4 regions of the Bacillus sp. CGMCC 1.16607 genome follow, and region 1 is predicted to be linked to each of the others. Evidence: riboswitches for the same ligand, from Rfam matches in the RefSeq annotation. Region 1 holds a riboswitch; each other region holds the start of a gene.
What was found. A riboswitch is a leader RNA that binds a small molecule or an ion and turns the genes downstream of it on or off. The one in region 1 is predicted to bind cyclic di-GMP.

Region 1 (8,311 bases):
GTAAAATCTCTAGATTGAGAGTTTTGTGCACCTTCAGGCTTACTAATCGTGCCACCTAATTCTACTGTTTTTGTTTCTACAACACCAGTAGAATAGACAAGTTTGTAAGTTGCGATAACTTTGGATTGCTCCTTATTGTGACTAACAACACTGATTGTAAGATCCTTAATATCTGTTACCACTACTTCTACAACAGGTGCCACTGGAACATTAAATTCTTTGGACTGAGTCACTGTACCAAACTCATCCCCTACTGTTACTTCAATAGTAGCTGGTTGGCCTGAAGTTAAACCAGTTCTAGTGATTGTTTCAGAAGTCACGCCACCTTTACTATCTTCTTTAAAAATAGTAAAAGTTAAGCTATAGGTTTTTGTTGTTTCATCGAAACTCCACACAGGTGCTTCATCTGATACACTAAAGTTTCTAAATGCTGTAGGGACGGTAGTTTCTCCTGCTAAAGTTGCTCCTGAGATCTTAAATTCGTCAGTTGTTCCAGCAACTGTTACAGATGTAGTCGGAAGTGCTTCATCTTCACCACGAGACCAATGATTAACTAAATTGTAGCTCAGGGTAAACTGATTTGTTTCACGGTCATAGGACGTCCATTCTTTGTTCACTGCTTCTGTTTCAGTGATGTAGGGAATATGTACCATTTGTGAAGCTGTTTTAGCATATGTGTGTACATCTTGAGATGGACGACCATTTGCATAAATCGTATAGGCTTCAATCGCAAATGTTGAATCTCCCTTTAGACCAGTAACATCAAGATTAACTGAATAAGACCAAGTTTTATCAGTGATTTTCGTAACTGAAGCATCTTGTCCATTCACTTTAACGACAAGCTGTGGACCATCAATGACAACTGTGCCAGAAAGTAAAATTTGCTCTGCATTTCTAGCGGCAACCTCTAATGAATTATAAGTAATCACACCTGTCTCACGCTTTTGCTCGGTTCTTCCAGTCTCAACTTCCTTAACTTCCTTAGTAGATTTTGGAGCTGCATTAGCAACGTTTCCAACACCTAGGACTAATGTACCAGCAAGGATTGTTGTTCCAAGGGCTTTTACATAAATTTTTTTCATTTTTCATTTCTCCTCTTAGATCATTTTTTTCTAAGAGGACCGGTTACACTACTAGCTCCATATAGCCCAAGTGTCCAAAATAAAGGCTATATTTCTACGCTTCCCATCTTGGTTGATAGGATTCTATTTTTAGAGACCAACAAAAATAGAACTTTATACCTAAGACTACAATAATATTAAAAAGTTTACAACGATTATTTTGCAAGATACCGAGATCATCCGAAGAGAAGTATAGGTGGGGATCTGTTGCCTCCATTTCATATAAAAAGAAGGATGAGACACGCCCCCCATTCTCCCCTAAATCAAACGAAAACAAGCAGGAAACCTTTTATGGTTCCTGCTTGTTTTGTTTAAAAATGAATTGCCCCTGCCAAGGAATTTTATTTTAACATACATCGAGAGGTTTTAGAATTGATCTTTTTCATTCGCTTGAAAATGGTTCTTAACTACTAAACTTACTAAACAAATCAACCAACAGGAGCATGTTAGGCTGTAGACGTCCGCGTTCCCTTAATATATGTAATTTTTATTTAAAAAGACTTCGCAGCCAATTTCTTTTGGGTGGTCTCTGACAATGGCATCTCTTGGATAGCTTTTTAATAATTGATAAATTAGAATATCCCCTCCTGCACTTTGGGTTAGGAGTGTACCTAATATGACGAGAATTCCGTTTCCAATTGTAAAACCAATGATTAATGGAATTAATCCAGTGATCACAAGCGGTAATAATAGGCTAAACCGATAACTTTTCACTGTTATTGGCACTTTGCAATGTGCGTATGGCATCATTTGCTTCCACATGACACCTATTTTAATAGAATGCCAACCAGCTTTTCCAATAACCGCAAAGCCAAAGGCATGTAATAATTCATGAAGAATAATCGATAAAAAATAAGAGAATATTAACATCCCATAAACCATCCAATTATGACTATAGGAAATCCCCCAGATAATATCGTAAAGAATTAATACCAATAGCGTAATGAGAAATGACCCAAGCCCCACCTTTTTATTCACTAGGCTAGCTGAAAGGGTAGCATCCATTTTATGATATTGTTCACCCGCATGAACATAATCCTCTCCCATTCTCATCACTTCCTTCATTAAAGTTAATTAAAAAGGATAATTAGTCCTCATAATAGACTAATTATCCAATGAATGATTATTTTGCATTCGCATCAGGTTGATGTATTCCGAATATATTGCCTTCAGTATCAATATAGTACCCTTGCCACGCCATTCCTGGTAGGGCATATTTAGCCATGGCAACCTTGCCGCCATTCTCCATAATTTTAGCTTCTGTTACATCGTAATTTTCGACTCCCATTGTACAAGCAAATCCATTTAAAGCTTGGTTTGCTTCTGGCGCTGCACCTTGACGCTGCATTAAGGCACCATTGATTCCTGGTTCATTTTCATCGCCAGTCACTGCTCCAAAGTATGGCATTCCAGCATATTCACTCCAATCTTGAAATGTCCATCCGAATACCTCTCCATAAAACTTCTTTGCACGCTCCATGTCACTCACATGAATTTCAAAATGAACTAATCTTCCCATGATTGCCTCCTATTAATTCAGGTATTAGTCTTAATTCAATGGTGTGATCGCTCAGAAGTCTCTATTAATTATTATAACTGCTATGGTAATAAATTCAATTTTTTTTAAAATATAGGATCGGGAGTTTGTTGAGAAAGGTCGATTTTAACATATGTAGGTTCAATAATATAGGAATATCAACTCCCAGATCATTTACTTTTAAAAGGGATTTTAAGTTTTACTGCTATTTACGGAAGAACTACAATCCCGATCATTTGGGTTTTCATGACAATAGTTTTCAATCGATAAGGAGAAAAGCCACTCATATCCCAGTTATCTTCACTTGCTACATTGGATCATATATTGGGATTAAACCCAATTCTTCAGCAACTTTCACATCATCAGCATGACTTTTCAAATCATCCTCTTCCGCACCCCCAAGTGCCTGCAAATATCCCTCACTTGGACGCTGTTTCCAGTAACCCTCACTTATTAAAATGTATCCATCTTATATTTCGAGACGCTTCATTTTATGTTGTGTAGTTCTAGTCCACCCAAGGCGCGGGTAGAATCAATACATATACCTAAATCAAATTCCTCTTTCTCGAATTTCTCAATCACCACATTAGCATCATCAAAATCTATACTGACCCCATGTTCTTCAAAGAGTTTGACCATTGTCAATGGTAAATACTTGGCCTGTGATAGATTCTTGGGTTAATTGAAAAAGAATAGATTCTGCAATATCATCTGGTGTAGAAATTCTATTAAGTGGTAAGTTGCCTGCAAGTTGATACATTTTTTTTTCATTACCGGACCACCATCTTGTATCTACTGCACCAGGAGATATACTATTCACCCTGATATAAGGTGCTAACGCGATAGCTAATGATCTTGTCATTGTGTGAATGGCTGCTTTAGTTGCAGCATAAGGGATGGATGAACCGATTCCGGTCATTCCAGCCACACTTCCCAAGTTAACAATCACACCAGATTTTTGCATCTGCATATACGGAACAACAGCTTTTACACAATGAAACATTCCTTTCACATTTACACTAAATAAAGAGTCCCACACTTCATCTGTTACAGCATCTAAGTTATCCAGAGGTATTTGTGCTGTAATACTTGCATTATTTACTAAACCATCCACCGTACCAAATGTTGTAACCGTTTGGGATACCATTTCATTCACTTCTTTTTCAATCCCTACGTTCGCTTTAAAAGAAAAAGCAGTACCACCTTTTCGGGTAATCTCATACATGACGTCCATAGCTTCTTTTTCCGACCGACTATAATTAATAACAACTTTTGCACCTGCATCTGCTAATTTCAATGCTGTTGCTCTTCCAACACCGGTGCCACCGCCAGTTACAATGACAACTTTATCTCTTAGTTCCATTCTTTATCATCCGCTTTCATTCATTGAGTATGTTTTTATTATACTTTTACGAATCTGCAAGGTATAATACTGAAAAATAAGAGGGGTATCATTTTAAATGATACCAATGGAGGAGTGTATTCTTGGAAAGTCATGATTTGTGGATATTCAAGCATGTTGCGGAACTTCAATCCATATCTAAAGCTGCTCATCAATTAGGCTATGTACAACCTAACGTCAGCCAGCGAATCATGTTTTTGGAAGATGAATTAGGGGTTAAATTATTTTTACGTAATAATAGAGGGGTAACGTTGACAGAAGAAGGAAAAATTTTATTAAAGTATACAAATCAAATGATACGATTAATGGGTGAAGCCAAATCATTAATTAATCCACAAAAATGGAGAGGATCTTTAACAATTGGTGCATCCCAAACGATTTCAGCAGTTAAAATTCCTCAGCTTATTTCTTCTTTCTTAAGGAAACATAATAATATTGATGTAAAAGTAAGAACGAATGATAAGCAAAGGTTATTGGAAATGCTTTCTTATGGAGAGCTTGATGGGGTTTTTATTAATGATCCACAAAATGACTCAACATACGAAACCGTTTATAGTTTCACAGAGAACATCGTACTCATTTCACCTAGTCATAGTCAAATAGAAAAACAGCATGATCAAACTTTAATTGTGAATAGTGATATAAATTGTATATATAGAAACAAAATGTTGGATTTTTCTATAAAAAATAATTTTTATAACCCTGCTATCATGGAGTTTGATTCACTTGAATCTATTCTACAAGCTGTTTACGCTGGACTTGGTATCAGTATCTTACCAGCAGATGTAGCCTATAGTCGGAAAGAAATTAAAAACGTTCAATACCATAAACTAGATGAAACAATCAAAATCGACTTTGTCATCCAACACAAAAAACAGCACCCCCAAATACTTAAACAATTTATGCATTTCTTGCAGGAACTGGTTTAGGGGAAACAGGTTGGACACAGGGACAGGTTCATTGTCCCAGACTTAAACATTTTTATTTCCAATAAAACTTGGGACAAGTTTCCTTTCCCCATGTCCCTCCAGTCCGAGATTTCCTAAAAAGGTGGAGTTATTATTAAAAAAAGAATTTTACTCTTAACAAAGAGTGAGGAAGCTTATTTTTTTATTAAGAAGCAATTAGAGGATTTATTTCCTAATCTTATTGTCATTAATAAATCTCCTATAGATTTTTCTAAAAATGAGTTTGACTTGTTTATCGCTACTTACAAGCATGAAGAATTAAATGAATTAGCATTGGAAAAAACGATTTTTGCCAAAAGAACAATCAATGTTTCTATTATGGAAAAGCTACTGCAGATTTCTAGTCATACCTTTTGTTATGTTGCCAGTAATACCTATGAAGCTTCGATTGAATCAATTGAAATGCTGAAGGGATTCGGGATTCAGTTAAAAATGATACCCTATCCTAGATGTAAAGATGAGTTGAATGATGAAATTTCGACTGTGATTACACATGATCTTCATTTAGTTGATACAAGCCGATTTTCAACAATTATTGATATCGGTTTCCGTCCATTGGATTTTTCCTCCATCATTGAAGTCGCATTTCGATTACAATTACCAATCAGTACAATTGGTGTTTATAAAGCTACAAATATGGATGAAATTGTCCGATTAAACTTTAGTTTATCCCAATCAAATCAACAATTAAAAAATATAAATCAACAGATAGAAGCCATCGTGAATGCTTCCCAGGATGGGATGGTCACGGTTAATTCCAAAAACATCATCATCCAAATGAATACAGCCATACTCGATTATTTAAAAACTAACTCTAAAGGGTCAGAGTTTGTAGGTAAGTACTTCACTGATCTTTTCAGTTCCTTTGATTCATTCCAAAATAAAGTTCATTATCTTTACAATTTAAATGGATATCAATTACTGGTCCAACAATTACCTATTCCATTAGCAGATGGTGAATTGGGCACGTTATTTGTTTTTCGAGAAATCAATCAATTACAACAAAGAGAACAAGAAGTAAGAAGAAAGATTCATGCACCAGGATTTGTTTCAAGATATCAGTTCTCCCATTTAATTGGTTCTTCAGCTACTTTAAATGAAACGATTGAAAAAGCATTAAAACTTGGACAATTTGAGCAACCAATCCTCATTTTAGGAGAAAACGGAACCGGGAAAGAAATATTTGCTCATTCTTTACATCGCGTTTCCAAACGCAGGGATCAACCATTTGTACCGATTAATTTTGCAGGTTTACCAGAATCATTAGCAGAAAGTGAATTATTCGGTTATGAGGATGGAGCATTTACCGGTGCTAAAAAAGGTGGAAAACCAGGCTTTTTCGAGTTGGCACATAATGGAGTCATTTTTTTAGACGAAATTGGAGATGCATCTCCATCGATTCAAGCCTCCCTATTAAGAGTATTACAGGAGAAGCAAATATTACGAGTCGGTGGAACACAGCTCATTCCTGTTGACGTACGGATCATAGCTGCAACAAATAAAGACTTATTAAAGCTTGTTGAAAAAGGGGCATTTAGAGAGGATTTATACTACAGACTGAATGTTTTGCCATTGCAGCTTCCGGCGTTGAGAGAAAGAAAAGATGATATATTACCATTGGTTGACTTTTTTTTCTCAAAACAATTTTCAAAATCTATTATTCTAGATGATAAAGTAAAAGAAGTTTTACTATCCTATTCATGGCCCGGAAATATTAGAGAACTGGAAAATACCGTTTACTATTTGTCTGCTATCATTAAGAATGATCGAGTCCAAACGACTGACCTTCCGGCTAAATTTTTTAATCAAATTCAAGAAAAAGACTATTCAATTGATGAGCAATTAGAAAAAGAAGGTAGTTTGACGGAGTTCTTCTGGATTTTATCCTACTTATATTTGGCGAAACAAAATAATTGGAATACTGGTAGGACGAAAATGGAAGCTTATTTTAAAGAAGAAACCTCAACATATCTTTCAGCACAACAAATTAAAAGTCGAATGTTGATATTGAAAAAATACCATCTAATTGAAATTGGCACTACCCGACAAGGAAGTTGGATTACAAAGCTAGGAATCCAAGCAATAAATACGATGAGAAACTCATTAGGTTGAATTAGGTTATTTTTAAAAAACCTAATTCAACCTTTTTCTATGAGTTTTTTAGATCAAACCGATAAATAGTAAACATCTATATAATGGCACGATTATTGCATATATTTTTTAATCAAAGAAGGAGTGTGAAACGAATGAAAGAAAAATTGAATGAAACAATCGATTTGTTACAGAGCGACATCGTTACCCTTTTACAAAAGATGATTCAAATTCCCAGTGTGAATCCACCAGGAGAGTATGAGGAAATCTGTGATTATCTCGAAAAGGAATTGTCTAGTTATAGCTTCCAAGTGCAAGTGATTGATGTGCCTGAATCTATTGTGAAGGAGAAAGGTCTTTCAACCCCTCGTAAAAACGTCATTGCTACACTGAAAGGCAACGGGACTGGACCATCACTTATTTTGAATGCTCATCTAGACACGGTTCCAGAAGATGATGAATCGAAATGGACGTATCCACCTTTCTCAGGAATGATTAAAGATGGAAAAATTTACGGAAGAGGAGCAACCGATTCTAAAGGACGTCTTGCTGCCTATATTGGAGCAGCTATAGCATTAAAACAATCGGGAATTCCACTAAGCGGAGATATTATCATTGCGGCGACTTGCGATGAGGAAACTGGTGGAGAATTAGGGGCAGGTTACGTAACAAGTCACGGCTTTTTAACAGGAGATTATGCCTTAGTGGAGGGATATAGTCAAGAAATCATTCGAGCAATGGCAGGTATGACGCAACTTCGAATTGTTTCGAATGGAAAGCCTGCCCATTCTGGCTTTAAATGGAATGGGATCAATGCAATTGAAAAAATGTCTAAAGTCATTATTGGATTGGAAAACCTTCAAAAGGAACTTCAAAATGAGCCTTCATCCATCGAAGGGATGAAATATACGACGATCAATGTAGGAGTAATTAAGGGTGGAACGAAGTTAAATGTCGTTCCTGGCAGCTGTGAAATAGAAGTTGATCTGCGAATAATTCCAGAGCATACAATTGAGTCTATGATAAGTAGAATTAAAATCATGATTCAAAAACTGCAAGATGCGGATTCAGAAATGAATATTTCAGTTGAAAAAATTGGGAGTGCAGAAACAGCCCCAACCATTACGGAACACAATCATCCTTTAATTTTAGCGCTACAGAAGGCTAGTATGGAAATAAATAAGAAAGAGTT
Region 2 (8,311 bases), on a different contig from region 1:
CTACAGGAACAGTTGAAGTTGAAGTAAAAGCAGATGCAGATGCGGTAGATATTAGCGGTAATACGATTAAAACAGGTACAAAACTAACAGCAACACGATAATGGGACATGGGGACAGTAAACTGTCCCTCTTGTTCATAACTATTTTTGTCTGATGAAATGATAAGAAATGAAGTCCTGTAGAGAGAAATTCTACAGGGCTTTCTTCTTTTTCTATGTACGAATTGTTACAATATAAAGAGATGAACCATGATAAGAAACATTTACTATAAACGATAATCAAATGGTTAAGAATTACTCGATGAACCATCATTAGTTGAAAAGTGGAGAAAAAGCATAAGGGCTTGTCGTTCCAATTGAACATGCGAAGGATTTACTAGATTAATAAAGGACTTGTTGGAATATTCCCGCAGATTTTTCTTTTTATGGAAGTATTTGATTTTGCAAACAATTAATCAAAGCAATCTCACCTCCTTTATTCTTTATTATGCACAGAGAAAATTGATGAATCTAAAGGAAGCTTGCCCCATATTTGCCAAATAATTAAACATTTATTAGAAGAACGTTCAACAGCGTAATTCCATATTGGACTTTTCTTTTTTAATGCATGAATACTGAAAGGATTGTTACAATAAGAGTAGAAGAGTCTTGAAAGGAATTTGTACAAATGAACAATGATGCAAATGAAAAGGATTTAATTGATGATGAGCCACCGTTAGAGGATTTTTTTCTGGTTGAGGAAGTGGATGAAAAGACTATTCGGCGTAGGAAGCGAAGGGGCTTTTTTCTAAAAACTGGTGCTATTGTTTTGGCGTTTGTGTTTTTAATAAATGGTTTAGCCATTTGGACTGATGTCATTAATATCCCGGCGCTTGAGTTTGTTAAAACGTCATACCGGTTATCCCAAAAAGAATCGATTCAAACTGCTAAACAAGCTGTTGTTAAAATTGAAGGTAATGGTGTCAAAGGCACTGGCTTCAATATAAATGAGGATGGACTCATTATTACGAATTCACATGTTGTTGAAAAAATGATCTCGATTAATATTTATTTTCAAAATAATAAGGTTTTTAAGGGTCGGGTGATTAAAAATAGCCCTGAACTTGATATAGCCATTGTAGAAATTGATGGTGAGAATCTACCTATATTGAAGCTTCAAGAGACACAAAAATGGAAAGAAAACGATCATGTCTATATTATTGGCAATCCCCTTGCCTATACACAAATTGCTAATGAAGGAAGTATTAAAGGGATGGCCATGATGAATGACCGATCCACACCTGTCATGACCATAACTGCTCCAGTATATAGAGGGAATAGCGGTAGTCCCGTGTTGACTGAGGATAACGAAGTCATTGGGGTTGTGTACGCTACTACTGTTCCAAAACTCTTGGGAAATGAAAAAGCTTCAGGTCTGGTTGTTCCGATTGAGCTAGTGAAGGATCTTTTAGAAAAGTAGGAAAAGATAACCTAAGGATTATAAATTCAGAACCAAAAAATCCCCCACAATTAAGGATACACTAATTAATACGAAAATTCTAAATAAGAAAGGCACTCGCCTATTAGACTCTGCTAATAAGGGAGTGCCAATTTAATGTAGAGCTACTTAGACAGAGGCAGACTTCTAAATCATTTTTTTATTCAGCCCTGCTCTTTGCTCTTCTCTATTCTTTAACTCTATTTGATATTTAACCAACTCTGTTACATCTAATTTCTTTTTCCTGCTCTCATTAACAATCACATGCATGCTTTTTGAAGTATTAATGTTTTTTTTAACAAAATCAGCTATCACTTTCTTGTCTACATTCTTCTTCGTTAACATTTCTACAGCATCCGAAACCGTCTTTACTATATCACTATACTTTTTCGCATGAAATAACTTATTGACAATGGCTTGATACTGCCCTATTACGTTACCCACTTGCCTTGAGTCTGGCTTGCCATTGAACATTCTGATGGATTGGGCTGTCTTGTTTACCTTTGCTAGTTCTTTGGTTGCTTCTTTCCAATCCTTCAGCTTTCTTTCCATTACGCGTTCAGCCAGATTAGCTTGATTTTTTAAAATTACTGCTTCCGCCTTTGCTTTGATCTCTGCTTGTACCTTGGCTTTAGCTTCGGCTTTCGCTTTGATTTCAGCTTTAATTTTTGCTTCAGCATCTGCTTTTATTTTAGCTTCAAGCTCTGCCTTTGCTTTGGCTTCAGCTATTTCCTTCGCTTCCTGTTCCGCCTTTGCTTTCGCCTCGGCTTCTGCCTTTTCCTTCGCTTCTTGTTCTGCTTTAGCTTTTGCCTCAGCCTCTGCTTTCGCCTTGGCCTCTTCTTCCGCTTTCGCTTCAGCCTCTGCTTTTTCTTTAGCATCCTGTTCTGCTTTCAATTTTTCCATCTGGTTTATCTCTTCTTGGCTCGGGCCACTTGGTATGGTAGGGGGAAGCTTAACCCCTACAGGTGGCATTGGTTCTTCAATTGCATTAGGGTCAGTGGTTTCTTCTTTCCCATTTTGGTCTTCAGATTGAATAGACGAAATCAAAAAATCCATTTCATCAATTACGACTATCATGCCCTCTACCACATTAATTGAATAGTCTGTTAGTTGTTGTTTCCCATCTTTATCCCAAAATGTGACTTCTGTTGCCCCTTCATTTTTAAAATTATTTTTACACTCCTCTAACGTCCTATCTAATTCAACTTTCTTAAATCGGAATATAACCTTTAAAACGATATCGCCTTGATCCGTTGTTAAATAAAGAACTGTATCAGTAGAAACAACTATTTCATCCGACAATATTTCATTTAAATCATTTTTAACAACTATATTCGTATAGTTACTCTTCTCGAGATCCAATTTTATTTTTTCGACTGTTTTTCCAAAGGGACCCACATCAATTTGAACTTCCTTTTCTAGTTGAAATATGTATTCTCCGCCATCCATTATGACTTTAAATCCATCTTCAATCACTACATCATCTGAAACATCATTACCAGATAAATCTTTAACAACAATAGCGATATTTGGATTTAACTCTTTCCATTTCCCTACTGTCATAATGCCTTGACTATTATCTAAAATGATTTTTTTTGTTGGGGATTCTTCATTAGCAAAAGCCGAAGCATTAGAAAAAATAATAGCCGACAGTATACCATTGACTATCATCTTTTTTAAAAAATTTCGTCTTTTTTTCTTTAGTCCATCGTTCAAAAAAATCATTATTCGGTCTCCCCAACAGATTATTCTTCGTGTATAGAAATAAAAAAGCCTATCACTTACCCTAAGTAAAAATCTAAATTCAGGGATGAATGATAAGCAGGTATTTTTATTCTATTAAAATAAAGGCAACCCGGCGATCATTGTTCCATGACTTTAGACCCGTAGCTTTGCGTCCCTTCCTTTCGAAAGGTTTGCCAATTTATAAGCGGAAGCAAACTTGTAAGCCCCGACATTACGATAATTACTTTCATTCTACCATTACTACCCTATTTAAGAAAGTGTTTTCAGGAAGAAAATCCCATACAAAATTTTACATTTAACTAGAGTTATTTTTCCGATAATTGTCATGTTCATAGTATAATAGAAGGAATGAGAGGTGAATAAAATTGAAAAAATGGTTGAACATATGGCTCACCTCGGCACTTGCCATATTGATGATCGCAACAGTAGCAAGGAATGAGCCAATAAGCCTTCCCTTGAAAGATACGAAAATGTCTTGGAGCTATTATCCTGAGGGCTCGCCAAAGGGATTGGTTGGAATTGCATCACCAGTCATTTCCTATCAAATTAACATCAAGGGTGCAGATGATGATTATCAACTCCAAATGCTCCTTAACGGAAAAAAAGTGAAAGCATCCTACGATCCAAAAACAGGTCTCTTAACCTATAAACCAAATAAACTATCTGGAAAACAAACCGTCAATGTCCAATTAATCGTCTATGAGGAAAAAGCCCTCGACATTTCCTGGAATTTTACTGTCGACACAAAGACGATCAATCCATTTTTGGAAAAAGATATGAATGTGTTATCGACAGTCCAAGAGGAAGCCGTTCAGCAAATCAATTCCTACCGAACGACATTGAAATTGAACACCATTTCAAAAAATCCAGTCCTTCAAAAGTCATCGCAAGCTCATTCGAATTATCTTGCAGCTCAAGGAGATTCCGGGCATGATGAATTTTTTGGAGTACCCGGATTTACTGGAGAAAACCCATGGAATCGTGCTGCCTATTTTGGATATTTAGGGACTGTTGGTGAAGGCATTACGTATAAAAAAGTGTCAGGACATAGTGGCATCGTCGACTTGATGGATGCACCTTACCATCGATTAAGCATCATCGACCCTTTCGTTGAAGAAGCAGGGGTAGGATTTAACAAACAAGGTGATATCGTTGTCAATTACGGAAATCCTACTTTAATGGACAAGCCATCCCAAATTGTCCTTTATCCACATAATGGTCAGAATAACGTGAAGAACAGCTGGTTTGTTGCGGAAACTCCCAATCCGCTACGTTTTTATCAGCTTAGTGACATTTTTGTCGGTTACCCGATTAGCTACGCCTATTTTTCAAAAAACAAGAATGATCAATTAATTGTCGAAAAAGTGTCTTTGACAAATGTGGCAGGTAAAGCTGTGCCATTTTATCCAGTCACTCCATCGATTGATGACCACGGACAACATCATGTGTTTATCATTCCAAAAGCGCCGCTTCAGCCAGGTACCAAATATAAGGCTGTCGTAAGCGCCAAAGTAAAGACAGAAAATGGAACAAAGGATGTCTCTAAAATCTGGACCTTTACAACGGCTGGGAAACTGGCTATCAAAGATATTTATTTCATCAAACATGATCGAGTCAATTTCATTCAAGTCGACACTTTAAGTGGCGACGATCCGAACCAAATTGTCACCATAGAGAAAAACGGCAAGAAATACCTGGAAAATAGACATCATCAGCAGGTCACCTACAAAACGATTACACCAGGAACCTATGTATTGAAAATAAACAGTCCTCTATTTAAAGAGGTAAAGAAATATACGATTACCATTTCAAAAAATACCGCCAAACGCATGCAGAACGATGGCGATTGGGTGGTGAAATGGTAGAGAGCACTCCTAGGGGTGCTTTTTTATTTGGTTGGGCAAGTCGAAGGAGGCAGAAATTAGGTCTAATTGTGACAAAGTCCGATAGAATGGTGAACTTGTCCGATAGCACCCGTGGTTTGTTCGATAGGCTCCAGTTTTTGTCCGATAACAGCAGAATCCAGTCCGATAGACTTCAATTTTTCAACCAGATGTTGTTTTTTCCAGTAAGAATACTGTAATTTTGCCTTCCGTCCCCTCTATTAAATCCTGCCAACGATTTCTTGCACCTATCTGCACCTGCTCACCTTCATTTTATGACCTCCGACCAACAAACTCTCTATGTTTTCTCCCACTCTTAACGGGCAGTAAGATCCCCAACTCAAGATTCTACGAGCACAAAGAAGATAGGTGGGGGTCAACTGCCCGTAAAGGTCCGATTGGTTCAACTAACCATCAGTGGGGAATGAAGCCGACTAAGAACACTACGTCCTGTAGCAACTTCGGCACTAGCACTTCCTGTACGTCGATAAACCCCACTGATAGAAGTTTCACTTTCTCCACATCTATCTCTATTGGATATTTTCCCTAGTGTGACAAACATACATTTTAAGAGATTTGGTTATATAACCAGTCCTCCCTATAACTGGCTGAATATAGATATAGGGAATAGGACATGTAGAGATATTTGTCTTATAACATTTAATAAGAAAGGAGAATTTTTCAATGACAATCATGATAGGAATGACAATTTTCGTTTTCGTAATGACTATGCTAGTCATTTTCTGGAGACCAGGGGGAATCAATGAAGCATGGCCAGCTTCCATTGGCGCTGGGATTATCTTTCTAATGGGGATAGTATCACGGTCTGATGTGGTCGATATTATAAGTAAAATAGGAGGTGCCTCAATCACGATTATGGCAACCATCGTAATGGCTGTCATATTAGAAAGCTTTGGTTTTTTTCACTGGGCAGCTGCCAGACTTGTTACTTTGTCTAGAAATTCAGGATATCGTCTTTACTGGTACATTCAGCTGTTATGCTTTTTAATGACCCTTTTATTTAATAACGATGGCAGCATCTTAATCACGACTCCGATCTTAATTTTACTTTTAAAAAATCTTCGACTAAAGCCACACCAAATGATTCCCTACCTGTTGAGTGGAGCATTGATCGCGACCGCTTCAAGTGCCCCGATTGGAGTAAGCAATATTGTCAATTTAATCGCCTTAAAAATTGTCCACATGTCACTTTACATGCATACCGCGATGATGTTTGTACCAGCTACATTAGGATTATTGTTTATGTCATGCCTCATGTTCATCGTTGTAAAGAAGAACTTGCCGAAAACCTTGCCTAGCAGCACTCATGATATCGAGGAAAGTTTTTTCACAAAACATTTCCATCCACTAAAAGGAACCATTTCCGTTGAAACAAAGAGTAAACGGACAAAATTCATGTTAAAAGTGCTCCTATTTGTTTTTATCATGCGATGCCTCCTCTTTGTTGCTTCATTCTTCGCTATCCCGATTGAAATCGTCGCAGTACTTGGATCGTTGGCATTGCTTTTATGGCGCTGGTACACCCTCGGAACAAATCCTTTAGATATTTTAAAAAAGACGCCATGGCATATCCTCATTTTCGCTTTCTCCATGTACGTCATCATTTATGGATTGCATAATTCAGGTTTGACCGACCTACTAGTTAAATTTTGCGAACCAATTGTCAACCAAGGATTGCTCCAAGCAAGCTTTATGATGGGTGGATTAGTTTCTATATTGTCGAACATTTTTAATAATCATCCTGCCCTAATGGTTGGGACGATTACCTTAACGGAAATGGGCTTGGACCCGATCACGCTAAAAACCATTTACCTTGCCAACATTATTGGCAGTGATATCGGTTCCCTGTTATTACCAATCGGAACACTCGCTTCACTCATTTGGATGCATATCCTAAGACAAAATAAAATCAAAATTAAATGGAAGGATTATTTAAATGTCTCATTAATCGTAATACCACTCGCAACCTTCGTTACGTTATTTCTATTATTCTACTGGGTGCAAATCGTTTTTGCTTAATATAAATTGGAGGAGATTCGATTGAGTAAAAATATATTAAAATATATAGGGAATCAAGTAAGTGTTCACGTATCGGGAGGGAACCAATTTAACGGAATTTTGACTGATCTTGGGCAAGATATTCTCGTCTTATATAATGGTAGACAATTCCTTTATATTCCCCTTTCTCACATTCATCAAATTCAACTTAATATCAATACAGAAGAGCATGTGAATCAACCGACCGAAGCTTTTTTAACGGAAGAGATGGATCCGGTCACGTTTCAAAAAGTATTAAACAATGCGAAAAACTTCTCAACTGAAATAGCTGTCGTCGGAAGCGAAACCTTCCATGGAGTCATAAAGAATGTGTACAATGATTATTTCACCTTTTATTCTCCCATCTATAAACTCATGTACATTCCAATCAATCACTTAAAATGGCTCATTCCCTACGCTAAAGGAACTACACCGTATACAATGACGAACGCAGATCCACCGAATATCCCTTTACTACACACGCTCGAGGAGCAATTACGAACGGAAATCGGCAAATTAGTTGTGTTCGATGGTGGAGAAGACCCCTTTAAGATCGGTTTACTAAAAAACGTCGAACAATCCATCGTCGAACTAACCATCGCCAGTGGAGAAGCTGTATTTTTAACCATTGATCACATCAAATCGGTCCAACTGCCGTAATGAAACAGACTACATTTGTTTTTTTCAAAAAAAAGAGGCTTTCGTTTTCCCCGAAAGACCTCTTCCTCAAACATTTAACTCTTAAAAGATGTACCTACCATTATCATATTAAAAATGTATAGGGAAAGTACCCCTTTTTGGTAAGAAAAATAAAATCAGAAAGAGTAAATCTGGAAAATGATTTACTCTTTTTCTTTGGGTGAGTTTTTTAACATTTAAGAATTTGTTTAACAAACACAGTGAAATCCTCTGCCCATTTTCCTGAAATCATCCAAATTTATTGACCACAACCCCACTTACAATACCGAATCCAAAAATTCCTTTGTCCGCTGTTCCTTTGGTTGAGAGAATAAATCTTTCGGATGTCCGACCTCAACGATTTTTCCATCATGCATATAGACGACCCAATCGGCTACTTCGCGTGCAAAACCCATTTCGTGTGTGACGACAATCATGGTCATGCCTTCTTCCGCTAGCTCCTTCATGGT
Region 3 (8,311 bases), on a different contig from region 1:
ATTGTAATTGGGCTCCAGTAATTTGCATGTCCCGTTCTGGATCATCACTAGCAAATGTGCTCGTTGCGGATATACAAACTAGTAGAATAGATAAAAATAAAATCCTCAATTTCTTCAACTAATAACCTCCTAATTACATTTTCTTATCTGTTACAGTTATAATTCTTCATACCCCTCCACATAAATAGTAAAAAAGTGTCCTAATGCATTTTCTAAATATTTATAAACCAAACCATCTTGATAAACGACACTAGAATTGGCAAGTCCGTTCTCTGACTTAACCATATTACGATCAAGCTGCTTAATGATGATTTCTGGTTGGACTGACGAAGCAGTTATTATTAATTCATTCAATAAATATAAAAATTCTCGTGAAGGTTCTCCGCCACTAAAATGCGAAACTCCGACATTTTCCAATTGATCACTTCCATCATAATCCAAGTTAATCTCATCAGTTAATTTATACATATATCCAACTGATTTTGATGGATCTTTATAGTCAGGGATTAGTTCAAATGCGCTTAACGGTATTTTGTAACCGGTCTTATTTGCAAGACTTGTAAAAAACTCACCCGGAGATTGTCCAGATAAATGATTATCTACTACACTACTGGATTCGGTTGTGTACTGTGGATTATCTTCAGCCCATTGCATCCAAGGTTCATCTTCGTTAAAATTCATATACTGTTCCTCTGTGGTGAAAGAATGAAAATTTTCCCCTTCAATATCAGGTTTTTGCAATGCTAAAGCTAAATACCAATCCTCTTTAAAAACAAATTCTTTTGTTCTTAGATCAACTACCCGTAATTGATTAGAATAGACTGTTAGCTTAAAATCACCGTAGTTCAAAAATAACCAATTATCATAATCTGATTGATAATATTCATCTTCAGGACTAGGTTTTTCAATGGAGTCTGGTTCACCCCAATTTTCAATTATTTCTTCTTTACTCATCAATAAAGTGACCCCGTTAATATAAAACTTATGATCTTTCTCTTCAATAATAAAATCTCGGTTCGATACGGCATTCTCATCAATCGGAGTATAGGTAACTTGTTCATTTCCTTTAGCTAACGTCTTTCCTTCTTGGGCTTTAAGTAGTAGATCTAATGTCTTTTTATCATTAGGTTTTAGCCCTAATGCTTTTTTGAAAATATCTATTGCATCATCATAACTCTCTTTTTCAAGGGCATACATTCCATCCTGTAATAAAGCCTCATACTTCTTGTCATCCTCTGACTGACACCCAATCAAGAGAAAAAGAGAGAAAATAAGAGGTAACATCCATTTTTTATTCAAACTACATTCAACTCCCTAATAAAACTTTACTTTCATTGAAACCGCCGGCTTCCACAGAATTATAATTATATTAATCTGTTTAATAGATAAATTGTATATGGTGTAACCAAACCAATAGCTGTGTACAATCCAGGAGTATACGTTTTTAAAATAAGTGTCTGTAAGATATGTACCAGGTTATGTAAAAGTACAAAAACCAAAAAACTCAAAAATAGGATTTCAGCCCAACCGCTTTCGATAAATTGAACTTTTAAGTATACGATTGTGGAACCAACAAAGAATATTACAACATCCCTTTTTGCAAATGAATGTGAATTTATATTCCAAAATTTCCAAACCAAAGTTTTCAAACGGTTATTAGAGTTTTCTACCAGATGAGATGTTTTCCGAGACCAGTTTTCTACACTGATCATTTCTTCAAAATCATGCAACATAAAAATGACCAAAAAAAGCCAAATGGCATTATGAATTTCAATGAAGAACATCATGTACCTCCTTAAATAATATCTTTACGATAGTACCATAAATTGTTATTTTTGGATAATTTAATGAACAATTCATTGAACGATTTACTTTGTTGAAAAATAGGAGTTAACAAGAACTTGTTAACAAATGGTTTGGGGTAAATGTCCTTCACTTATAGATGTAGGTTATAGGCGGTACCACTGAATAAAATATCTTTCTAGACAAATAATATGTCTAGTTTATAACTAGACAGGAGGAAGTCGAATGGTAAATATATTGGAAACAATCATGGATGCATTGAAATCTATTACAGTTCAAGATGAAGATCAACCTCTTCATGTCGGAGAAGTGATGTCTTGCTGGATTTACTTAGCTGGACTTGAATTAGCTAAAGTATCTGTTCAAGCTGGTATCAACACGACGACGGATGATGAGTTAAAGACAATACTTGAAGAAGATATGAAACTTGGGACAAGTCAAAGGGAAAGACTGCGTGAATTCATGATAAAGGAAGGGATTACTTTACCTCCTTCCCCTGAAGAATTGCCAAAATCAGACCCTCACACTGTTCCCCTTGGTGTCAAAGTAACAGATGATGTAATTGCAAACGAATTATCTTTAAAAATCATTAGTTTAATCATGCGTGCTGCTGGTGCTGCTTCCGAATCGGTTCGTACGGATGTTGGTTTATTGTTTGTTCAGTTTCAAGCAGAAAAATTAGCTTTCGCAACTAGATTAAAACATTTGATGCGCAAACGCGGATGGATTAAAGTACCACCGTTTTATGTTCCTCCTGGTTCACAACAACCATTAAGGTAGGAGCAGTGGAGAAGTAACATATTAATTGATATGAAAAAATATCAACTTTGTTCCTTAAAAACTATAGGTAAACTATCGTTCTGTAAGGTACTTATATTGGTGAACATTTTTACCATGAAAACAAGGATCACTCCTACATAAAAATAGAGGACTAATCTTTTTATCGCTATCTAACATCCGATGCCATGTATATGTACTTCACATTTGGAAAATGGTCCTCATTTGTCTTTTGTCGGAGTCTGAAACCCAATATAGCACACAAAAGAGGCTGCCTCTAAAAGTAATCCTTCCGAGTGCAGCCTCTTCATTTCATATTCTATTATTTTTTTTCTACTAACCAATCACTTTGAATTTTCCAAGTACCATCGCCAACGTTAGTGAATGTTGCATTAATATTTTTATAACCGCCGTTAAATCGCATAGTAAATGTGACGACATCTCCTGCAGTTGGTTTGCTCCATGAATAAATCAAGTAGCGTAAATAAACCATTTTATCTTCTCCGCCACTATTTAAATATACTGCATTACCATTCTGAGTTCGCGGGCTATCCGCTTGGAAAAACGAAGTTGTAAGTTTTAGTTTAAGTTGGTCAAAATTTGTTGCACCCTTTTCCACTTCATAATAAACATATCGAGACGCTACTTTTGCATTAAGGTCATTTTGTAATTTATTAGCTTTATCCAGCAATTCAGTTTTACCATTGCCATTTGGCAATCCATTCACATATGTCATTAAATTATTAATTAAAGTTTGAACCTCATCTGACTGAGCTTTTGAGAAGTTGCCTTTGTTAAAACCGGTGCCGACATTATCCAATGCAGCTAAAGCATTGCTCGCTACTTCATACGTTGTATTGTCGATAGGTACCTCTTTGTCAACTTGAGTGGCTGTAACCTCTAATTTGATATTCCCAGTTTTGCCTTGGAAGTCAATGTCATGGTCACTATGTGGCCAAGATACAAATATTTTATAGCTTTCCGTAGCATTTTCTGGTTTGAAATTTGTTGAATACTCAACTTCTACCCAATCATTATTAACATTTCTTTTTAAAGTCATTTTCACTGGTGAACGATTATCTTGTGGGAATAAATCTCCACTAGGTGTTAAATTTACTTTGTACTCTACTGGAACCTCTGTGTCATTCTTTTTAATTTGGAAACTATAGACCTCTACTGGATCCATCCCTGGGAATAGTTTCTCGTTCAGATCAAATTGTGAATTCCCAATGGTTTTTTCACTTGAATCCACAACATCGACGTTGAAGACAGCAGCTTTGGCTATATTCTGATCACTTTGGAAGCTTTTTGTAAAATATGCCACAGTCCCCATCGTGGCTATTGCTAAAACAAAAACAGAAAACAAGCTAATTATTAACTTCTTTTTCATGAATCTTCTCTCCACCTTTTCATAATTCATTTTGAAATATTAATAGTTTTACCTTTTCTTTATGAATTAGAAATAAAGAACTCCCTCCTTATAAATCTATTTTTCAACTTTGGGATTTAAATGTCATTTCCCCTTTGCATTTCCCTTAAGATCCCAATAGTTAGAATTAACAATAGAAGCAAATCTCCTCTAAAGAACATTTTGTTCTTATAAAAGAACATTAATTCAATTATAGCTCATCCAATAACTCAATTCAACATAAAGAACAAATTCTATACTTATAAAGAACATACCGGTAACAATACCTATTAACACCTGCAGTGTCGAAGATTAAAACATAAATATTTTTTAAAGAATATAATAATATAAGGTTGCAACTGTATATCGTTGGGGTTGTTGGTGGATACTTTTCTTCCGTTGTTGGTAGGAGGAGATAATCTTGGAAACGTTTCTTAAATTCTGCTAGAAGGAATGAGGGGAGCAGTACGCGAAGGGATAAATGGGTGCAGTTTCTTGGGAGTGGCAGAAACTTTAATTAAAATAGCGATAATTTTATTCGAATCACTAACCTTTAGTTGTTATTCAATTGAACTTAGCGGTCAAACATTAATGTTTGACCGCCATCCAAGAAAACATATTTCGTATCTATCCATCCATGTTCATCTGAAATACTATTAAATTTAGGAATGAATGGTAGGTTTCATCAATAATCTGCCTTTGTCGTTTTCTAATTGTTCACTTTAAAATTATACCAATCTTCACTATCTCTGTAGTGAGGATCCGTGTACAAAATAATTTCAGATACTTGCGTTCCTTCTGGAATGGAGATCCATACGGTACCTTGATTTTTACCATTTGGACGTAAATTCGCTGCTTCAAAAGTTCCTTCATTTAAAGTTGTAGAGGCATCGATTTCGGCCCCATTCTCGTTATAAAATACGAAATTTCTTTCGGTAAGGACACTACTCTGTAATTCACTGCCACTAATATTCTCAACAGATAGATCTAATAATATATAATCAAAAAGGGTATCGAAATATTCAGCATCCTTCTTAGCCGATTTCTGGTTCATCTTGCTAAAATTACTACCACTATCCGTTTCAAGATCTGAATGGTCTGTTACTGTTTCTATTCTAAAATTATTGACTATTACTTTTGCCAGTTCTTCCTTATTTCCCTCAAAGTCTCTTTTCGATAAATTGATTTCTTTTCCAAATTCCGTTTGAACCTCTTGGGGTTCACTTTTCTCCTGCTTCTCTTCTACCTTTGGCTCTTTCTTTTCTTTTACTGGTGCTGCTGTTTCCTTTTCACTACAGCCGGCAATCACCAGGCTTGATAATAGTAAAGCCGCAATCATTTTCTTCATTAAATATATTCTCCTTTTCATATAGTTTCGGATGGTACTTTACACCCAAATAGGTTCCTTCCAACATCTCTAATATTGTATTTCCTTCAAGCTATTTCCTTTGACATACTGAATTTTACGATTAGCTGAGTCGACTGAAACAATAGTGGCTCCTGATTCCCAAGAGACATCTACCTTTAAGTCTTTAACTATTTTCCCATTAAAATCATATAGTGAAAGAGATTCTTCATCATAGTTTGCACCCACGATAAGCTTTCTCTTTAGATCAACATCGTACACTAGGTTTATCTTTGTAGGAGTATTAACTGTAGTATTTGTTGCAAAATCATAATAGACGGAGGCATCCTTCTCATAGTCATTCACAACCAACCCACTTTTTACAACTTGATAGTTGCTACCATCACAAACACTTGCCCCATAAAGCTTGGAAACTAGCTTTGTTAGCTGCTTTGCACCTTTTCCATCTAAACCACTCTTAAACAACTTTTTGTCTTTGATAAAATAGATCGAATCCTTCTCAACCCAAAAATCATCAACAGCACTTAAAATAGCATTTTTCTTCTTCCCATCTATAGAAGCCTTTATTACCGTGAATTTGCCCATTTCACTATTTTCTATTCGAGCATAATAAATATTAGCTCCCACTACTTCAAAGGATTCTACTGTATTGGATGAAATCCAATCAGGTGTGACTTTCATGACTTTACCAGCACTGTTTCTTTTATATATTTCAAGAATTTCAGCACCGCCGCCACCACAACTACCACCCATATACATACTCATGCCAAGAAATTTTGTATAATATAGTTCTTTTCCGACAGCTTGAACATCTTGTAATGGCCGTACGTTTCGAGTAAACATATCTTGTTTTTTATAATCCTCAGCAGTAGCAGGGCGATCATTGGTATAAAAAAAACCACCCATTAACTTTCCTAGCTTGTCTACCTCCTTTAATTCATAAACACTATCTTTTATAACTAACTTCGATTTTCCGTTAGGTACTGAACTATAGATACCTGGGACCGTGCTTTGATCACCTTTAACGGTAAAAATGGTTTCTTGTGTTGCTGCTGTTGCGGATATTTGTGATATAGCAAGCATGGAAAGTACAGTTGCTGCAATCAGCTTTCTATTCATCTTTTTCATATCCAACTTCCCCCTTTTCCTATTCTTTTGAAAACGCTTATTTAACCAATCAAAAAAGCCCAGCAAACCCGTTCACCATACGGGTATTTGCTCGGCTGCAAAATACTTCCATTCAAAAATAATTGCAACCCGGCGATCATTGTTCCATGAACTTTAGACCCGTAGCTTTGCGTCCCTCCCTTTCGAAAGGTTTGCCAAATATGAAACTTTATTACTATAACATTAGCGAATAAATTCTACCATAATACCCAAATTTATGTAAGTAATTTCTCCTTTTTCTTAATAGGTAAAATATTACAACCATAGGGTGTCAGGCACCCTATGGTTTCACCAACCTACTCGCATACTTGATCACACTATTTTCACCAACAAAAATATATTTACCGTATGCTTTAATCCCGTCCAGCATTCTTTTCGTGCCATTCGTATCAAAATTAGAGTTTTCAATAGGGATTGCAACTTCTTTCCACTTTACTCCGTCCTTTGAGACATAGTAAGCATTGTAGGGTACATATTCCCCATTAATTTCCTTAAACGAGTCGTTGAAAGCATAAAAATAACCATCAAAAGTAGTAAGCAATTCAATGTTTGCTTCACCTATATTTGTCTTCACCTGTAACCACTTTGTTCCGTCCTTAGACACCCATGCATTGGATAAATTATATCGACTAACGGCGACATATCGTCCACCCGTATAGGTCATCCAGGCGTCACTTAATTTAATGGATTGAACGGTTGTCCACTTCGTTCCATTTGTCGATTTCATGATTTTCGTATAACTATTTCCATTATTATGCACCTGGAAGGTACCAACTACTTGCTTGCCATCCCAAATCATGGAGGTCAACCAATAATCATCAAGACCTTTGATATGTGTCCATGTAAGCCCATCCTTCGAGGTGAAAGTACCGGTTGTTTGATCTGTCGCTACAAAAAATTTCCCAGTCCAGAGAATATTCCTTAGTTGCCCATCCTTTCTCATAGAGGGAATATTCACCTTTTTCCAATTGACTGCATCAGTTGATACATAGGCTCCATAATGACCGACGGCAACGAAGCGGCCAGCACCCCATGCGACATCATATAAGTTCTTCCTCCACTTTCTCCCTTCCATTGCAAACGGATTGCTACTCGTCCACTTTACACCATCATCTGTATAAATTGCCGTTCCATCAAGCCCTACAGCAACCGACCTTTTTCCATTCGTCGCAATTCCGCCTAATTCAACGTTATAAACCGTACCAACTAACCGATAGCTCCACTCTACACCATCCTTTGTGAAAAAGGAGTATGTTCCATCCGTATAATTTCCTGCCGTGTTCGAACCAATACCTGCAAAGCCTCCTTGGACCGGATAAAGAGTATATACGGTCGTATCTAGCTTCGGAAGATCATGACGCTTCCACACAGTACCATTGTTCGAGGTATAGGACACATTTTTATAAATTCCATCGCTCACACTACTATAGCCAACTGCCATAAAGCTGCTACCATTCGAAACAACGATACGTAAAGTAACTCCACTTGGAGATTGCTGTTGCTTCTTCCAGCTGACCCCATCGCTCGATGTATAGATGCCATTGCCGACACCTAAATAATGATCCTTAACCCAAATAAAATCATGAATGTTTTTCGATGGATCCCACGTATTCTTTTTCCATGTATTTCCGTCCTTTGATGTCAACATAATTTTATCATCATCACTTATGACAAAATATGTACCATTTTCAAAATCGACCCAAACCCAGCCATATTTATTTTTAAAGGTATGGATGACGGTCCAATTTTCCCCATCTTTAGAAAAATAGGCATGCTCGGTGCCTTGAGCT
Region 4 (8,311 bases), on a different contig from region 1:
AATTGAAAAGTTTATTGAATACCGCATCAGTGGACTTCCGGTCGTTAATGATCGAAATGAAATCATTGCTTACATTAGTGACGGTGATATTTTACGTTATATCGGCAAGCATAAGGACCTTGTCATTGACTCTTTTTATTATATGAGTGTGATTAGTGGAGACTTTGAAGAGTTTGATGATCGAGCAAAAAGAATTCTTGATTTGAATGTGCTAACGATTGCAACGAAGAAAGTAATTACGGTTCCTAGTAATGAAGAAGTGGAAAACATTGCTGCTATTTTAGGGAATAAACGGATTAAGAAATTGCCAGTTGCCCGAAATGGTGTATTAGTCGGGATTATAAGCCGAGGTGATGTCATACGCCATACGTTTAAATCAATCCTTTAATGGATTCCTCAATTGAATAGGAGTGTAGAATGTTATGTCATCTTTTTCGGAAAAAAGTACAAGTGTAAAGACAATATCCATTCAAGAAGAGAGCAGTCTGTTGAAACAACCAAAGGCAGTTTGGGCGGTTTTCTTCGCTAGTATTATCGCTTTCATGGGCATTGGTCTTGTTGACCCGATTTTACCAGCCATTGCTGAAAAATTGCAGGCCTCTCATAGTGAGGTAACATTGCTATTTACTAGTTATAATGCAGTCATGGCGGTAGCTATGCTAATCACTGGTTTAGTTTCATCTAGACTTGGGATTAAATGGACCTTGCTGGTGGGGATCGTCATCATAGCGATTTTCTCAGGATTGGGAGGGTTATCCAATGATATATGGACCCTTGTTGGATTGCGAGGAGGATGGGGATTAGGAAATGCTCTATTTGTGGCGACAGCTTTAGCAGCCATAGTGTCTTTATCCGATAGCGGAACAGCAAAAGCGATTATTTTATATGAAGCAGCGGTAGGACTTGGGATTTCCGTTGGGCCATTGCTTGGGGGGTGGCTAGGCGCCATGTCATGGCGAGGGCCATTTTTAGGAGTGGCAACCTTAATGATTATTGCTTTTATAGGCCTATTTATTTTAATGCCAAAAACCAATCAACAAAGTGCTTCAAAATCGAAAACATCCTTATTAGATCCATTTCGGGCTTTAAAGCATCGATCCCTTCTAGTGTTGGGGATTGCAGCGGCACTTTATAACTTTGGGTTCTTTACCTTGTTGGCATACGCTCCCTTTGTTATGGGGTTAGATGAACATGGTTTAGGCTTTGTGTTCCTAGGTTGGGGTATATTATTGGCAATTACTTCAGTATTCATGGCACCCAAACTTCAACAATGGTTTGGAACGATTAAATCCATGTGTATGATGTTGAGCTTATTTGCCTTACTACTAGTCGCAATGGGACTTTGGACATCTACACAATGGGTGATTATCGTTGCGGTTATTGCTGCTGGAGCCTTATTAGGGAATAATAATACATTAATTACTACCGCTGTCATGAATGCGACAACGGTCGAACGATCTACCGCATCGGCAGCATACAGCTTCCTACGCTTCTTAGGGGGTGCCGTAGCACCATTTTTGGCAGGGAAGTTAGCTGAAATTTTCAACCCGCATATTCCATTTTTTGTGGGTGCAGGGTTTGTCCTTGTTTCAGTGCTTTTCATCTGGTTCAATCAGAAACATTTAAAGCATGTCGATCATGCTGCACATTAGAAACAAGGGGTAGCCCTTGTTTTTTTGTCTAGTAGATTTATATAGAAAGTTCTAATTTGCTAATTTTTAAAGAATAATTTACCAGATTTTGAAGGATATACGGAAAAACGGCCTGCTGATATAATAGTTCCAAAGTCTTAAGTTGAAAGTTTGTTAATCGGTAACTATTGAAACATTCATTATAAATGATATACCAATATACTACTTAGTAGATTATTTATTAAAAAATTCATATTTTTCTTTTGAAAAGGCAAACCTGTTGAAAGATGGGGACGCAAAGCTACAGACCTAAGGGAGCGAACCTATGGTGGCTGAGTTACCTGAGGAATAACTTTATAAAGGTTATGTCCACTTGGAGATGACCTTTTGTTGTAGCTATTTTTAATCGAATGATTCATTGTGAGGGTTTATGATGCTAACCATAAAACGTCCAGCAACTCTGTTTGTTATAATCTATACGATGGTTTTTTACGTCTGGCTTTTTATCTTTAAGGAAAATGACATGCTACGTATTTTAGGAACGAGTGTCCTGTCATTTTTAGCTGGAAGTATAAGTTTTATATGGATGTTACAAACGAAACGGAAAATCGATAACAAACCAAGGAAGTTTTGGCTACTTTTAAATATCGGTATTATTTTCTATCTTATAGGTCATATTATTTTGTTTTATTCTCAAATAATAAATAAGGTATCTCTATACAGTACCTGGGGATATTTCATGTGGCTAGTTGCCTATTTCTTTTTTTTACTCGCCTTAATCTATCAAACAAAGGTGATTAGTAGTGCTGTTCCAAAGGGGCCATTTCAATTCAATATTTTTATTTTCATGATTATTGCAGCGACAATCAGTATTCACTTTTTAATTAAGCCTATATGGGAAGCTACCAATCAATCATTTGGAATCACTTTCATGAAATTAACATATCCAATCCTTGATTTGAGCATCTTATTTGTTCTAATTAGTCTTTATTACCTATCTCGGTATACAAAGAAAAGGGGAATGACTTTATTCATTTCTTTAGGATTCGGCTTACAAATATTGACCGATACGATGTATGCCTATCTATCCTATATTGAAGAATATCAAATTGGAAGCTTTATTGACCCATTATGGCCGATCGCTCTTTTAATCATAGGATTTGGCAGCTTTTGTGAGAAAGAGAATATTAATGAGCAGTCAGAAGGTAAGAATTCTGAATATTCAGGCCGTGCGGATATTTTCCCTTATATAGGTGTTGTTTTTTTACTATTATTAGCGATCCATTCTTATTACCGTGTGTTGAATACATTAAGTTTTGGTGTAATTATTACGATGCTCATTGTTATATTCCACCAGCTTGCCATTTTGAAAAAAAATAAAAACTTAATGAGTGAATACAAGTATTTGGCCTATCATGACCCGTTAACGGGATTAGAAAATCGGACCAAATTTGTTGAGGATCTGAACCGGACCTTAGCCCGAGCAAAAAGTAGTCATCTTACGATGGCACTTATATTAATTGATTTAGACCGTTTTAAAAATGTGAATGATACACTAGGTCATCATATAGGAGACAAGTTATTAATTGAAGCTGCGGAACGATTAAAATATAGTTTTGATCATTCAGAGAGGGTTTATCGAATCGGTGGAGATGAATTTATAATCATTTTATCAGGGATGACCAAACAGAATTGTATAGCTGTTTCAGAATCATTGGTAAAAGCATTTACGAAACCTTTTCTTGGTAATGATTATGTGGTCACTCCAAGTATAGGGGTCAGTTTGTTCCCTGAAAACGGGAGGGATGCAGAAACACTCCTGAAGAATGCGGATACAGCAATGTATTTAGCTAAAGAGCGTGGGAAAAATAATTATCAATTTTTTGATTCCAAATTGGACGAACTTAAAGTACGAAGAATGCAAATCGAGAGCGGGTTACGTAGAGCAATCGAACATCATGAATTTACCCTATTCTATCAGCCTAAAGTAGAACTACAAACAGGAAAAATGACAGGAATGGAAGCACTTTTGCGATGGGAGCATCCGCAATTAGGTCCCATTTCTCCAGGAGAATTTATTCCGATTGCCGAGGAAACAGGGCAAATTGTTGCCATTGGCGAATGGGTACTTCGATCGGCCTGTTTACAAAATAAGAAATGGCAAGATAAGGGATTTTCCGCCATTTGTGTGTCGGTCAATGTATCTGTGCTTCAATTCCAACATAGTCATTTTATCAAAATCGTTCGTAATGTTTTAGAAGAATCGAGGCTTCACCCTAAGTATTTGGAACTAGAGATTACTGAAAGTATTATGCAGGATATCCAAGAATCTACATCGATATTGAATGATTTGAGGACATTAGGGGTAAGAACATCTCTAGATGATTTTGGTACGGGCTATTCCTCTTTACATATATTAAAGAAATTGCCTATAGATACAATCAAAATTGATAAATCATTTATAGACGATATTTTGGACCCTGCGAATCAATCCATGGTAAAAGCGATTATTAATATTGGCTTAAATTTAAAATTAAATGTGGTTGCTGAGGGGATTGAACATGAACATCAGATGAACGTTCTGAAGGAGAATAAGTGTAGCATGGGGCAAGGGTATTTTTTTGCCAAACCCGTAAATACAAACGAATTTGAGAAGTTTTTTTCAGATGGAATGATCATAAGGGTATAAGTAAAAAGTCTTCTTTAGCAGTTTTGCTAGAGGAGACTTTTTTATTTGAGTATTGTTCTAAGCCTTTTTCCCATGTGTTTTTACTTCAAAATAAAGAGCAATGTAAAAAATAATGATGACTACTGTAAAGACACCTGTTAGAATAAGGGTGGTTGGTGATGATTAATAGGAAAAAAAAGATATTTATTGGGCAGAATAACATATTAATTAAGTGCCTTTTTGCCAGTAGGAGGGGAAAAATGAGAGGGAAAACAGAGATTTCACAACGTAGACTATTAGGAATTGCTGGTCTAGGCTGGATGTTCGATGCGATGGATGTTGGAATATTATCCTTCATCATTGCTGCATTAAAAACGGAATGGAACTTATCTGTCGAACAAATGGGTTGGATTGGAAGTATAAACTCCATTGGAATGGCGGTCGGTGCCTTTTTATTCGGAATCCTTGCTGATCGTATGGGAAGAAAGAGTGTCTTTATTTTAACATTATTATTATTTTCTTTAGGTAGTGGGGTATCAGCTTTTGCCACTAGCTTATCGTTCTTTTTAATTTTACGTTTTATCATTGGTATGGGATTAGGGGGAGAGCTGCCTGTTGCATCCACACTTGTATCAGAGACTGTACCAGCGGAGCAACGAGGGAAAGTGGTCGTACTGCTTGAAAGCTTTTGGGCAGGGGGTTGGCTAGTTGCCGCGCTTATTTCGTATTTTGTTATACCTAAATTCGGCTGGCAAGCTGCTCTAATTATTACGGCAATTCCTGCTTTCTATGCGTTGTATTTACGAGTGAATTTACCCGATTCACCGCGCTATACCGCCTTACAGGAAAAGGAGAAATTATCGGTTTTCCAAAGTTTAGGAAAGCTTTGGTCTAAAGAGTTTGCAAAAGATACGGCGATGCTTTGGATACTATGGTTTTGCGTTGTTTTTTCCTATTACGGAATGTTTTTATGGTTACCAAGTGTCATGGTCATGAAAGGATTTAGTTTGATTAAAAGCTTTCAGTATGTGTTGATCATGACTTTAGCCCAATTGCCGGGTTACTTTACTGCGGCATGGCTTATTGAAAGAATGGGAAGAAAATTTGTTCTGATTACTTATTTAGTTGGAACTGCATTAAGTGCGTACTTCTTTGGCTTTGCAGAAAATCTTCCTTTACTTATTACATCTGGAATGTTCTTATCCTTCTTTAATCTTGGTGCATGGGGCGCCCTGTATGCTTATACTCCTGAGCAGTACCCGACGAATATTCGTGGAACCGGAGCAGGGATGGCTGCCTCCTTTGGGCGTATTGGAGGAATTTTAGGTCCACTACTAGTTGGGTATTTAGTTGCAAGTGGACAGGAAATAACGACGATTTTCACAATTTTTTGCGGATCCATCTTAATTGGAGTTGCAGCTGTTTTCTTCATGGGTAAGGAAACAAAGAGTAAAGAGTTGGTCTAAAAATTATTAATAGATAAGAAAGGGGGATGCCTAAGTGCATCTCCCTTTTTGTCGAAAATTTATATCTAAAAATAAAAATCAGGAATTAACCTTACTAAGATAGTGAAATCACTTGGTAAGGGGAGATTTTTCAGGAGGGATAAAATTATATTAATATCATTTTGAAATAGTGTAGACGGAAGTAGGTAAATTTTGTACAATGTTTTCAGAATATTATTTTTATTAGGAACAATCGAATTATTTGAAAATAATAATTCGGAAGATTTATTTATAAAAATAAAAGGGGGAAACAAAATGAGGAAAAAGAAATGGATGGGCATGTTCATGACTCTAGTGCTTTCAGCAGGGGTAATGGCAGGCTGTAACACTAGCACGGAAAAAACAGGTGGAAAAGGCGATGATAAGAGCGAAACGATTAAAATTGGTGCAAACCTAGAGTTATCAGGTGGTGTAGCTTCTTATGGACAATCGATTGCCGAAGGAATTGATCTTGCGATTGCAGAAATCAATAAAGAAGGCATTGATGGAAAAAAATTGGAACTAGTAAAGGTAGATAATAAATCCGATGCAGCAGAAGCAGCGAGTGGTGCAGTAAAGCTTATGAGTAAGGATAAGGTTACGGCAATTATTGGGGCAGCTACAAGCGGAAATACACTAGCTCAAGTACAACTTGCTGAGAAAAATAAAGTCATCCTTTTAACTCCAACAGGTACAAATCCAGCAGTAACTTTCGATAAAGGGAAGTTAAATGACTATGTTTTCCGTACATGCTTTATTGATCCTTTCCAAGGAACAGTGGCTGCTAACTTCGCTTCAAAAGAGTTAAATGTTAAAAATGCGGCAATCCTGATTGATAATGCAAGTGATTATGCAAAGGGTCTTGCAGCTTCCTTTAAAGAGGCTTTTGAAGCAAATGGTGGGAAAATCGTTAAAGAAGAGGCTTATGTTGCAAAGGAAACAGATTTCCGTGCAGTTTTAACAAATCTTCAATCTGCTAATCCTGAATTTGTATTCATTCCTGGCTACTACGAAGAAGTAGGCCTTATTGTGAAACAAGCACGTGAACTTGGCCTAAATGTACCGATGATGGGTGGCGATGGCTGGGATTCTCCAACTCTAGTAGAGCTTGCAGGTGCTGATGCGTTAAATAATACATTCATCACAAACCACTATTCATCAGGTGACTCAGATTCAAAAGTTCAAGATTTTGTCACAGCGTTCAAAGCAAAATATAGCGATAAATCCCCTGATGCGTTCAATGCTCTTGGCTATGATTCGGTTTATTTCTTAGCAGATGCGATCAAACGTGCAGGAAGTACAGATCCAGAAAAAATTAAAGATGCTTTAGCTGAAACAAAAGACCTTTCTCTAGTTTCTGGTACATTAACATTGGATGAAAACCATAACCCTATTAAATCTGCCGTTATTTTAGAATACAAAGACGGACAACAACAATTTAGTGCAAAAGTAAATCCTTAAAAAGTATATAGAAGAAAAAAGAATAGGGAGCCTATACGACTCCCTATTCTAATTTATCCCAACATAACGGGCAGTAAGATCCTCACCTCAGATCCTGAGTGAACCATGAAGATAGGTTGGAGATCAACTGCCCGTAAAGTTCCGACGACGGACAGGATGTCCTGGTCAGGCGAAGGCACAGGACGTGCCGTGACTTGAGCGTGATTGGTTCAACTAACTATCAGTGGGGGATGAAGAAAACCCCCACTGATGGTAGTTTCACTTTATAAGAGGTTACTAAATATTAATTCGCATTTTGTTCTATCCAAGGAGTGAAAACAATTATGGAGATTATACAACAGATAGTAAACGGAATTTCTCTTGGCAGCATCTACGCACTCATTGCCCTTGGTTATACGATGGTATATGGAATTGTAAAATTAATCAATTTTGCCCATGGAGATGTTTTTATGGTCGGGGCATTTGTGGGCTTTTATTCGATTACAATTTTAGAATTAGGATTTTTCCCATCTTTATTAATTTCTATGGTTGTATGTTCGATATTTGGGGTGTTAATCGAGCGAATTGCCTATAAGCCGTTAAGAAATGCCACACGAATTGCAGCCCTTATTACCGCTATTGGGGTATCACTATTTATCGAATATGGAACTATCTATGTTCGTGGCGCCCAGCCAGAAGCTTACCCTTCTGACGTACTACCTTCAAAGACATTAGACATTTTTGGTGTCAAGCTTAGCAGTCAATCGTTATTTATTCTTGGAATATCGGTTTTATTAATGATTCTCCTTCAATTCATTGTTCATAAAACGAAAATTGGTAAAGCAATGCGTGCCGTTTCTCATGATATGGAAGCCGCTAGACTAATGGGGATTAATGTAAATAACACAATTTCAGCGACCTTTGCCATTGGATCAGCTCTTGCAGGAGCAGCTGGTGTTATTTTTGGAGTGTATTATACGAAAATTGAGCCATTGATGGGGATTATTCCTGGTTTAAAGGCATTCGTAGCCGCTGTATTTGGTGGGATAGGAATTATTCCAGGTGCCATGGTCGGTGGTTTAGCACTT

Region 2: linked by a shared signal. The riboswitch ahead of ACFSO7_RS02250 (hypothetical protein) and the one ahead of ACFSO7_RS13675 (hypothetical protein) in region 1 are both predicted to bind cyclic di-GMP.
Region 3: linked by a shared signal. The riboswitch ahead of ACFSO7_RS02520 (hypothetical protein) and the one ahead of ACFSO7_RS13675 (hypothetical protein) in region 1 are both predicted to bind cyclic di-GMP.
Region 4: linked by a shared signal. The riboswitch ahead of ACFSO7_RS23425 (putative bifunctional diguanylate cyclase/phosphodiesterase) and the one ahead of ACFSO7_RS13675 (hypothetical protein) in region 1 are both predicted to bind cyclic di-GMP.

What each region holds. Positions count from the first base shown of each region.
Region 1 is NZ_JBHUJX010000019.1:261,959-270,269, forward strand. It holds gene ACFSO7_RS13675 (hypothetical protein) at 1-1,082, opposite strand, end outside; cyclic di-GMP riboswitch class II at 1,111-1,195, opposite strand; gene ACFSO7_RS13680 (DUF3267 domain-containing protein) at 1,593-2,168, opposite strand; gene ACFSO7_RS13685 (VOC family protein) at 2,245-2,640, opposite strand; gene ACFSO7_RS13690 (SDR family NAD(P)-dependent oxidoreductase) at 3,281-4,021, opposite strand; gene ACFSO7_RS13695 (LysR family transcriptional regulator) at 4,144-4,989, shown strand; gene ACFSO7_RS13700 (sigma-54 interaction domain-containing protein) at 5,257-7,140, shown strand; gene ACFSO7_RS13705 (M20 family metallopeptidase) at 7,275-8,311, shown strand, end outside.
Region 2 is NZ_JBHUJX010000007.1:194,763-203,073, forward strand. It holds gene ACFSO7_RS02240 (Ig-like domain-containing protein) at 1-101, shown strand, start outside; gene ACFSO7_RS02245 (S1 family peptidase) at 667-1,458, shown strand; gene ACFSO7_RS02250 (hypothetical protein) at 1,624-3,201, opposite strand; cyclic di-GMP riboswitch class I at 3,323-3,407, opposite strand; gene ACFSO7_RS02255 (CAP domain-containing protein) at 3,588-5,087, shown strand; gene ACFSO7_RS02260 (arsenic transporter) at 5,790-7,145, shown strand; gene ACFSO7_RS02265 (DUF2642 domain-containing protein) at 7,167-7,823, shown strand; gene ACFSO7_RS02270 (amino acid ABC transporter ATP-binding protein) at 8,120-8,311, opposite strand, start outside.
Region 3 is NZ_JBHUJX010000007.1:255,590-263,900, forward strand. It holds gene ACFSO7_RS02490 (hypothetical protein) at 1-118, opposite strand, end outside; gene ACFSO7_RS02495 (hypothetical protein) at 157-1,299, opposite strand; gene ACFSO7_RS02500 (HXXEE domain-containing protein) at 1,365-1,784, opposite strand; gene ACFSO7_RS02505 (DUF3231 family protein) at 2,029-2,583, shown strand; gene ACFSO7_RS02510 (hypothetical protein) at 2,903-3,970, opposite strand; gene ACFSO7_RS02515 (hypothetical protein) at 4,698-5,336, opposite strand; gene ACFSO7_RS02520 (hypothetical protein) at 5,406-6,482, opposite strand; cyclic di-GMP riboswitch class I at 6,603-6,688, opposite strand; gene ACFSO7_RS02525 (sialidase family protein) at 6,802-8,311, opposite strand, start outside.
Region 4 is NZ_JBHUJX010000036.1:198,265-206,575, reverse strand. It holds gene ACFSO7_RS23435 (CBS domain-containing protein) at 1-388, shown strand, start outside; gene ACFSO7_RS23430 (MFS transporter) at 423-1,652, shown strand; cyclic di-GMP riboswitch class I at 1,892-1,976, shown strand; gene ACFSO7_RS23425 (putative bifunctional diguanylate cyclase/phosphodiesterase) at 2,065-4,320, shown strand; gene ACFSO7_RS23420 (MFS transporter) at 4,560-5,765, shown strand; gene ACFSO7_RS23415 (ABC transporter substrate-binding protein) at 6,060-7,244, shown strand; gene ACFSO7_RS23410 (branched-chain amino acid ABC transporter permease) at 7,568-8,311, shown strand, end outside.